2 regions of the Pseudonocardia ailaonensis genome follow, and region 2 is predicted to be linked to the other one. Evidence: riboswitches for the same ligand, from Rfam matches in the RefSeq annotation. Region 2 holds a riboswitch; the other holds the start of a gene.
What was found. Region 2 has a riboswitch for cobalamin ahead of ABD324_RS07185 (hypothetical protein). Riboswitches for the same ligand answer to the same signal wherever they lie in the genome.

Region 1 (4,697 bases), on a different contig from region 2:
GCGTCGAGGAGCCGCAGGGAGTCGATGGGCAGGATGCCCTGGCTCCACAGGGACCCGTCGAAGCTCGCGTACCGGCCCCGTTCGGCGGCGAGCGCACTCGACGCCGCGATCGCGTGATGGCTCAGGTGCTCCGTGCTGCGGTCCGCGAACTCGACGGCGGCCTCGGATGCGAGCGGGATGCCCTGCGCGAACAGCGCGTCCTGGAAGCCCATGAGCCCCAGGCCGATCGGGCGGTGCCGCAGGTTGGACCGGCGGGCCTCGGGGATCGTGTAGAAGTTGATGTCGATGACGTTGTCGAGCATCCGCACGGCCGTGGTCACGGTGCGGCGCAGCTTCTCGACATCGAGGCCGTCGGCCGTGACGTGGGCGAGCAGGTTGACCGAGCCCAGGTTGCACACGGCCACCTCGTCCCCGGCGGAGGTGTTGAGCGTGATCTCCGTGCAGAGGTTGGAGGAGTGCACCACGCCGGCGTGCTGCTGCGGCGAGCGCAGGTTGCACGGGTCCTTGAACGTGATCCACGGGTGGCCGGTCTCGAAGAGCATGGTCAGCATCCGCCGCCACAGCTCGACCGCGCGGACCCGCGTGAAGACCCGGATCTCGCCGCGGTCGGCCTTCGCCTCGTACGCCCGGTAGGCCTGCGCGAACTCCGCGCCGTAGAGATCGTGCAGGTCCGGGACCTCGTCGGGGGAGAACAGCGTCCACTCGGCGTCCGCCTCGACACGGCGGAGGAACTCGTCCGGCACCCAGTTCGCGGTGTTCATGTCATGGGTGCGGCGCCGGTCGTCGCCGGTGTTCTTGCGCAGGTCGAGGAACTCCTCGACGTCGACGTGCCACGTCTCGAGGTAGGCGCACGCCGCGCCCTTGCGCTTGCCGCCCTGGTTGACCGCGACCGCCGTGTCGCTCGCGATCTTGAGGAACGGCACGACGCCCTGGGACTCGCCGTTGGTGCCCTTGATGTGGGCGCCGAGCCCGCGCACCGGCGTCCAGTCGTTGCCGAGACCGCCGGAGTACTTGGCGAGCAACGCGTTGTTCCGGTAGGCCCGGAAGATCGAGTCCAGGTCGTCGTCCACGGTGGTCAGGAAGCAGGACGACAGCTGGGCGCGGGTGGTGCCCGAGTTGAACAGCGTGGGCGTCGAGGCCATGAAGTCGAACGAGGACAGGAGCTCGTAGAACTCGATCGCGCGGGCCTCGCGGTCGATCTCGCGCAGCGCCAGCCCCATCGCGACCCGCAGGAAGAAGGCCTGGGGGAGCTCGAAGCGGGTGCCGCCCGAGTGCAGGAAGTAGCGGTCGTAGAGGGTCTGCAGGCCGAGGAAGCCGAAGTCCAGGTCGCGCTCGGGTCGGATCGCCGCCGTCAGCCGGTCGAGGTCGAAGAGCTCCAGCTCGGGATCCACGAGACCCAGCTCCACGGCCCGGCCCAGGTACGTGCGGAAGTACGCGGGGTACCCGGCGGTCATCGCGGAGTGGTCGGGGGTCTCGCCGCCCAGGAAGGTCAGCGCTTCCCCGCGCAACCGGTCCAGCAGCAGGCGGGCGGCCACCGTCGAGTAGTTCGGCTCCCGCTCCACCAGCGTGCGGGCCGCCATCTCCAGCGCCTGCGCGAGCTCGGTGGTGGAGATGCCGTCGTAGAGGGTCCGGCGGATCTCGGCGAGGACTGGTGCGGCGGACACGTCCTCGACACCGGCCACGGCCTCGCCGACGACCGTCTCCACGCGGGCCCAGTCGAGGGGGACGCGGAGGTCGTCGGGTCCCGTGACCTGCAGTTCGGGGGACCTCGGGGCGGGCGCGCTCGACTCGCGGGCCTTCGCGCGCTCCTCGCGGTAGAGCACGTACGAGCGGGCGATCTTGTGGTGCCCACCGCGCATGAGGACCAGCTCGACCTGGTCCTGGATCTGCTCGACGTGCACCGCGGCTGCCGGGAACCGGGTCAGCGCGGTGATCACCTGGTCGGTGAGGTCCTCGACGAGATGGTGGATGCGCGAGGACGAACCGGCCTCGCCACCCTCCACCGCCAGGAAGGCCTTCGTCATCGCCACCGAGATCTTGGTGGCGTCGAACCCGGAGGTCTGGTCGTCGCGGCGGACGACCCGCAGGCCGTCCGAGCGGGCTGGTGCGGGGGCCAGGGTGGGTGCTGCCATGGGCTCTCTCCTCGCGAGCTCGGCGAGTGCCGGGACCACGCGGGGGAGGACGGAGGGACCTGGGGGAGCGCCCGCCCGTGGCGCCTTCCCTCGAGGCCCCGAGCACGCGCGCGCCGGTCGGCGCGCGCACGGGTGGCAGGTCTTCGGACTCGCGGGCGTCGTGCTCGTTCCTACTGGCCGTCGCTTCCCGGGCTCGCACCCAGTGCTTCGTGACGGCGGTCGTTCCCGCTCACCGCTGCGGGGCAGTCCCGGATTCGCACCGGGTTCCCTCTTGCCTCACCCCGTTGGGTACGGGGTGAACCACCAGCGCGTCAGACACTACATGTAGGGGGCGATCACGATCGGGTACCCCAGGTTTCGTGGTCAGTGCTCGCAGCAGTCGTCGGCCACCCGTGGGGCGCAGCAGGTCTGTCCGCGCAGGGCGGTGCGGCCCTCGCGCACGGCGAGCGCGGCCAGGACCAGGCCCGCGGCGGGATCGGCCCACCACCAGCCCAGCGTCGCGTTCAGCAGCAGGCCCGCGAGGACCGCGACGGAGAGGTAGGTGCACAGCAGGGTCTGTTTCGAGTCGGCGACCGCACTGGCCGAGCCGAGCTCGCGCCCGGCGCGGCGCTGGGCCCAGGACAGGAACGGCATGACCAGCACCGACAGCGCGACGAGCACGATCCCGACCCTGGAGTGCCCGGCCTCGGCGGCGCCGAACAGCGCGCGGAGCGACTCGACGGTGACGTAGGCGGCGAGGGCGAAGAAGGACCACGCGATCACGCGCAGGGCGGTGCGTTCGCGGCGTTCGGGATCCCGCCCGGCGAACTGCCAGGCCACGGCGGCGGCCGAGCTGACCTCGATGACCGAGTCCAGGCCGAAGCCGATCAGGGCGACCGAGCCGGCCAGGGTGCCGGAGGTGATCGCGACGACCGCCTCGACGACGTTGTACGTGATCGTGGTGGCGACGAGGAGCCGGACGCGCCGGCGCAGCACGGCACGGCGGTCGGCGCCGGCCGTCGCGGCGGGGGTGCTCATGCCGGTGCCGGTGCGGTCGACGGCTCGCCGTAGACGGGGCAGAGCGCCACGGCGTTCCCGGTCCGGGTGAGGAGGTTCTCGGCGCTGCGCAGGAGCTCGATCAGCTCGGGCCGGGTGAGCGAGTAGTAGGACTGCCGGCCCTCGGTGCGGAAGTCGACGAGCCGGCAGTCCCGAAGGCAGGAGAGGTGTCCGGACACCGTGGACTGGGCGAGGCCGAGCAGCCGCGTGAGGTCGACGACCCGGGCCTCGCCCTCGGCGAGCCGGGACACGATGGCGAGCCGGGTCGGGTCCCCGAGGGACCGGAAGAGGGCGACGGCCGGGGTCACGTCGGGCGGGCAGCAATCCATCGGCACGGGGCGATGATAGCCAGGAGTGCCGATGGAGAGGAAGCGTCGGCCTTCGACGTCCCCGGCGCGGCCACGGTGGTGGTCGCGCGTCTCGGCGACCACTCGATCGGCCCGGCCGTGGCTCAGGCCTCGGCGCGCTTGGGCAGCACCCAGTCCGGCCGCGGGAAGTGGCAGGTGTAGCCCCAGGGCAGCCGCTCCAGGTAGTCCTGGTGCTCGGGCTCGGCCTCCCAGAACGGGCCCGCCGGCTCGACCTCGGTGACGACCGTCCCGGGCCACAGGCCGGAGGCCTCGACGTCCGCGATCGTGTCCTCGGCGACGCGCTTCTGCTCGTCGTCGGTGTAGTAGATCGCGGACCGGTACGAGAGGCCGACGTCGTTGCCCTGCCGGTTCTTCGTCGTCGGGTCGTGGATCTGGAAGAAGAACTCGAGCAGGTCGCGGTAGCTCGTCGCGGCCGGGTCGAACTCGATCTCGATCCCCTCGGCGTGGGTGCCGTGGTTGCGGTAGGTCGCGTTGGCCACGTCGCCGCCCGTGTAGCCCACCCGCGTGGACAGCACGCCGGGGCGCTTGCGGATCAGGTCCTGCATCCCCCAGAAGCAGCCACCGGCCAGGATCGCCTTCTCGCTCATGCGTGTGCCTCCTCAGTCGTTCCCGACGGGTGCAACAGCGGACCGGGCCCGGACGTTCCCGCGGGTCAGTGCACGCCCTTGGCGCCGAAGAAGTCGCCGCCCTTGCGGGCCGGGTCGTCGGTGCCCCACTCGCGGCGCTCGGTGACCCGGGCCATGCGGGGGATGTGCTTGCGGCAGTGGATGTAGGCCTCGTCGACCTTGACCACGACCCAGCGGTCGGCGCGGCGGCCCGGGCTCGTCTCGTCGGGGACGGCGGGGTACTGGGCGCGGAACAGGTCGTCCTCGACGATCCAGGCCTTGCCGTTGACGTGCAGGCCGATCATGTCCTCGACGAAGTCGACCATGAGGAGGCCGACGTTCCCGTTCTCGCTGATGTTGCCCAGGCTCGCGTGCACGCCGTTGCCCCGGTACTCGGGATAGGCGAGATGACGGTCGTCGAGCACCCGGATGAAGCCCGGCTCGCCGGCGCGCAGGGACGAGTCGCACTCGCCGTGGGCGTCCGCCGTGGCGACGAACATCATCTCCATCCGCCCGACGAACTCGATCATTCGGGGGAGGAGCCGCTCCCGCACCTG
Region 2 (4,697 bases):
CTGACGGACCCCGTCGGCCCGCGACGCCCCAGGCGGGCACCCCGCGGCGGTGGCGACAGGCCCGAATACGCCCGGTATGAGGGCCCGTCGCCGCCTTGCGGGGCACCCACCTGGAACGCCGCGGACTCGACGGCGCTCCGTCAGACACTCCCTAGGAGCGCGCTGAAAAGCTCGGGCCTGCTGCGCGCCGCCCAGCCGGCGACCTCGCGGCGTTGCCTTGCGATGCCACCACCTGGACGTCGCTCGCTACGGCCGGAGCTTTTCAGCACCCTCCTAGGCGTCCTTGTCCGCCACCCCGGCCGCGTCGAACGTCGCGACGTCCGCCAGCGCCCGGGCCGCGCCCTGCACCACCGGCAGCGCGAGCAGCGCCCCGGTGCCCTCCCCCAGCCTCATGCCGAGGTCGAGCAGCGGATCGAGCCCGAGGTGCGCCATGGCGATCCGGTGTCCCGGTTCCGCGGAGCGGTGCCCCGGCACGCAGCAGGAGATCGCGTCCGGCGCGAGGACCGAGGCGACCAGCGCCGCGGCCCCGGCGTTGACGCCGTCGAGCAGCACGGGCACCCGCAGCGCCGCCCCGCCGAGCACGAACCCGGCGAGCCCGGCGTGCTCCAGCCCCCCGAATGCGGCGAGGAGCCCCAGCCCGTCGGCGGGATCGACGGCGTGCAGCGCGAGAGCCCGCCGCACGACCTCGGTCTTGTGCACGAGGGTGGCGTCGTCGATCCCGGTTCCCCGGCCCGTCGCCTCCTCGGGCGTGGCCCCGGTGACCGCGCAGATCAGCAGCGCGGCCGCGGTGGTGTTGGCGATGCCCATGTCCCCGGTGATCAGGCACCGGTTGCCGGCCGCGACGAGGTCGCGGGCCACCTCGATGCCCACCTCGACGGCCCGCCGGGCCTGCTCCCGGGTCAGTGCCGGGCCGGCCGACAGGTCCGCGGTTCCCGATGCCACCCGCCGCGGCAGCAGCCCCGGCACGGGATCGAGCGGCGCGGCCACCCCGACGTCGACCACCTGGACCTCGGCGCCGAGCTGCCGCGCGAACGCGTTGACCACGGCCCCACCGGCCAGGAAGTTCCCGACCATCTGCGCCGTGACCTCCTGGGGCCACGGCGTCACCCCCTGCGCGTGGACGCCGTGGTCCCCGGCAAACACGGCGACCGCCGCGGGCTCGGGCACCGGCGGCGGGCATTCGCCGGCGATCCCGGCCAGTCGCACCGCGAGGTCCTCGACCCGGCCGAGCGAGCCGCGCGGCTTCGTCATCCGGTCCAACCGGTCCCGCGCGTCGGCCATGGCCTCCGCCGCGGCCGGCCGGATCGCCGCCACCGTCTCGTCGATCAGATCCATCGCGACCTCCCCGGGCAACGCCCGCGATCCGTACCGTTCGGAGTGCACCGCCCAGCCCAGCGGCCGCCGCTGCGCCCAGCCGGCGCTGGCCAGCTCGGGCTCCGCGGCGAACTCCCGCACATGCCCCACGCACAGGTAGGCCACGACCTCGACGTGCTCCGGGAGACCCAGCAGCGCGCCGAGCGCGGCCAGCCCGTCGTCGTCGAAGAAACTCACCCAGCCGACGCCCAGGCCCTCGGCCCGGGCCGCCAGCCACAGGTTCTGCACGGCCCCGGCCACGGAGTGCGCGGCCATCTCGGGCCGGCCGAAGCGGCCGAGCGTGTGCCGGCCGCCGCGGGTCGGGTCGACCGTCACGACGACGTTGACGGGCGTGTCCAGCACCGCCTCGACCTTCAGCGCCTCGAACGCCGACGCCCGCGCCCGGGGCAGCGACGCCGCGTACGCCGCGCGCTGCCGGGCAACCAGGTCGGCGACCTGCCGCCGCGTCCGCGGCGACCGGACGATCACGAAGTCCCACGGCTGCGAGAACCCGACGCTCGGCGCCGCGTGGGCCGCCTCGAGCACCCGGAGCAGGGCCGCGTCGTCGACCGGCACCTCCGGCCGGAACCCGGACCGGACATCCCGCCGCGAGTGCAGGACCTCGTAGAAGTTCACGGGGCAGGGCTCACCGAGGCAGGACGGCTCACCGGTACGGCGCGGTTCACCAGGGCAGCGCGGTTCACCAGGGCAGCGCGGTTCACCAGGGCAGCGCGGTTCACCAGGGCAGCGCGGTTCACCAGGGCAGCGCGGTTCACCAGGGCAGCGCGGTTCACCAGGGCAGGGGGCTCAGCCGCGGCGGCACCACCGACACCCCGGGCACGGTGACCGCCGAGATCCCCGCGACCGCCAGCCCGTCGACCACCGCGCGGCAGGCCGGATCGGCCGCCGGGTCACCGTCGACGGTGAGCACGATCGTGGCCGGGGAGTCCAGCGCCACCAGGTCCGTGATCGCCCGCACCGCGCCGACGAGGTCGACCCGCTCCACCCGCCACGCCTCGGCGTAGAACAGGACGACCGACTCCGCGGCCGCGACGGTGAAGACGTGGTCGGCGCCCGCGAGCAGGTCCGGTCCGACCGGGTCCGCCTCACCGCCGCCGGTTCCGAGCAGGAGCACCCGGGGTGCTCCGGACGTGCCGGTCATCGTTGGCCTCCTCGAGGGTCCGCGCCCTCATCGTGGAATCACCTGCGACGGCCGCGAGTGTCCTGGCTCCCGGGTCGGCGCACGTCCCCGGCCTTCCCACCCCGCGAGGGGCGGTGGCCGAGCCTGGGGACGTGCTCCCCGGTCACAGTGGCGGGACCGCTCCGGATTCGCACCGGATTCCTGCACTGCCGTCGATCCCAGACGACATCACGCGTGCGCCCGGAAAGCAAGGCACGACCTCACCGTTGCCGGGGACGTCACGGGACATCGCCTCGACGGGGAGGCCGGCGGCCGCCGCGAGCAGCGCCCGGATCGTCTCCCCGTGGGTGACGACGACGGCCGCACCCGTCAGCCCCGCGAGGAAGCCCGTTGCGCGGGCGTGCAGCTCCCGCGCCGTCTCGCCGCCGGGCGGGGCCCAGTCGGGATCGTCAGGCCAGGGCGGGCAGTCCGCCAGCGGCCGCCCCTCCCACTCCCCGTGCGACTGTTCCCGCAGCTCAGAGCACTGATCAACGGGCAAGCCCAGCGCCGAGCGCAGGACGAGAGCCGTGTCGAGGGCCCGCCGCTGCGGGCTCGTCAGGATCCGGCCGCCGGCGCCCTCGAGCGAGCGGGCGGCGGAGAGAGCCTGCGAGCGACCGCGCGCCGTGAGCCCCACGTGCGCGGTCCGCCCCTGCAGCAACCCCGCGGCGTTCCACGTGCTCTCGCCGTGCCGGACCAGGAAGATCATCCAGCGGTCAGGCCCGCGACCGGCCCGATCACGATGATCGCCGGCGGGCTGATCTCCTGCTCCTTGACCTGCGACGCGACCGTCCCGAGGGTGGCGCGCAGCGTGCGCTGGATGCGGGTGGTGCCGTCCTGGATCACGGCGGCGGGGGTGTCGGCGGGGCGTCCGTGCTCGATCAGCGCGGCGGCGAACTGCGTGATCCGCTCGACCGCCATCATCAGCACGATCGTGCCCTTCATGCGGCCCAGTGCCTCCCAGTCGGTGAGGCTGCGCGGGTCCCCGGGCGCGACGTGCCCGCTCACCACGACGATCTCGTGCGCCACCCCGCGATGGCTCACCGGGATCCCGGCGACGGCCGGCGCGGCGAACGCGCTGGTGATGCCCGGGACCACGGTCACCGGCACCCCGGCCTCGGCGCAGGCCTGGATCTCCTCGAACCCCCTCCCGTAGACGAACGGGTCCCCGCCCTTGAGCCGGACGACGAACTTCCCGGCCCGCGCGTGCGCGACCAGCAGCTCGTTGATCCGCTGCTGGGCCATCGCGCGCCCGTAGGGGATCTTTGAGGCGTCGATCACCTCGACGTCCGGGCCCAGCTCCTCGATGAGGTCGCGCGGGCCGAGCCGGTCGGCCACCACGACGTCCGCCCGCGACAGCAGCCGCCGCCCGCGGACGGTGATCAGCTCCGGATCCCCCGGCCCGCCCCCGACCAGCGCGACGCCCGGCTGCACCGGCTCGGCCGAGTCGCTCACCAGCCCGGTCTGCAGGGCCTCGACGAGCGCGGTCCGTACCGCGGCGGACCGCCGGTGGGCGCCGGAGGCCAGCACCCCGACCGTCAGGCCGTCGTACTCGCCGGTCGCCGGGGTCACGGCGGTGCCGCGGCTGCCGTCGTCGGCGCGCACGCAGAACACCCGGGCGCGCTCGGCCTCGGCCCCGACGGCCTCGTTGACCTGCGGATCGTCCGTGCACGCGATCACGTACCAGGCGCCGTCGAGGTCGCCCTCGGCGTAGCGGCGGGCGGTCCAGGTGATCTCGCGGGCGGAGGCCATGCCCTCGACGGCCGGCGTCACCTCGGGCGCGACGACCTCGACCAGCGCGCCCGCCGCGATGAGCCGGGCGACGCGCCGCTGCGCGACCTGCCCGCCCCCCACGACGACGACCCGCCGCCCGGCGAGCTCGAGTCCCACGAGGTACTGGTCGTGTTCGGTCACGTGCGGATGCGCTCCTTCTGCCGGTGGCCACGCCGGGACGACCCACGGCCGGCAGGGGTCTGGCTCCCCGGCGGGCCGGGTCACGGTGTTCTCGGCGGGTCCGCCCGGACTCCCACCGGGTTCCCTGGCGCCGACCGCCCGGAAGCATAACCGTCCGACTTCCCGGCCCGGCACCACCCACACCGGTCGTCGGGCGAGTTCCCGCAGGTCAGGCCCTGGTCCGGGCGAGCGCAGCGGCGACCGTCACATCCCC

Region 1: it holds a riboswitch for cobalamin, as region 2 does, so the genes downstream of both, ABD324_RS19500 (ribonucleoside-diphosphate reductase subunit alpha) here and ABD324_RS07185 (hypothetical protein) in region 2, are expected to answer to the same signal.

What each region holds. Positions count from the first base shown of each region.
Region 1 is NZ_BAAAQK010000012.1:208,404-213,100, forward strand. Features, by position in the region: gene ABD324_RS19500 (ribonucleoside-diphosphate reductase subunit alpha) at 1-2,132, opposite strand, end outside; cobalamin riboswitch at 2,250-2,452, opposite strand; gene ABD324_RS19505 (cation efflux transmembrane domain-containing protein) at 2,496-3,149, opposite strand; gene ABD324_RS19510 (ArsR/SmtB family transcription factor) at 3,146-3,496, opposite strand; gene msrA (peptide-methionine (S)-S-oxide reductase MsrA) at 3,619-4,122, opposite strand; gene ABD324_RS19520 (pyridoxamine 5'-phosphate oxidase family protein) at 4,188-4,697, opposite strand, start outside.
Region 2 is NZ_BAAAQK010000004.1:155,977-160,673, reverse strand. Features, by position in the region: gene cobT (nicotinate-nucleotide--dimethylbenzimidazole phosphoribosyltransferase) at 274-1,989, opposite strand; gene ABD324_RS07185 (hypothetical protein) at 2,144-2,515, opposite strand; cobalamin riboswitch at 2,551-2,745, opposite strand; partial or broken gene ABD324_RS07180 (histidine phosphatase family protein) at 2,772-3,239, opposite strand; gene cobA (uroporphyrinogen-III C-methyltransferase) at 3,236-4,444, opposite strand; gene ABD324_RS07170 (cobalamin biosynthesis protein) at 4,653-4,697, opposite strand, start outside.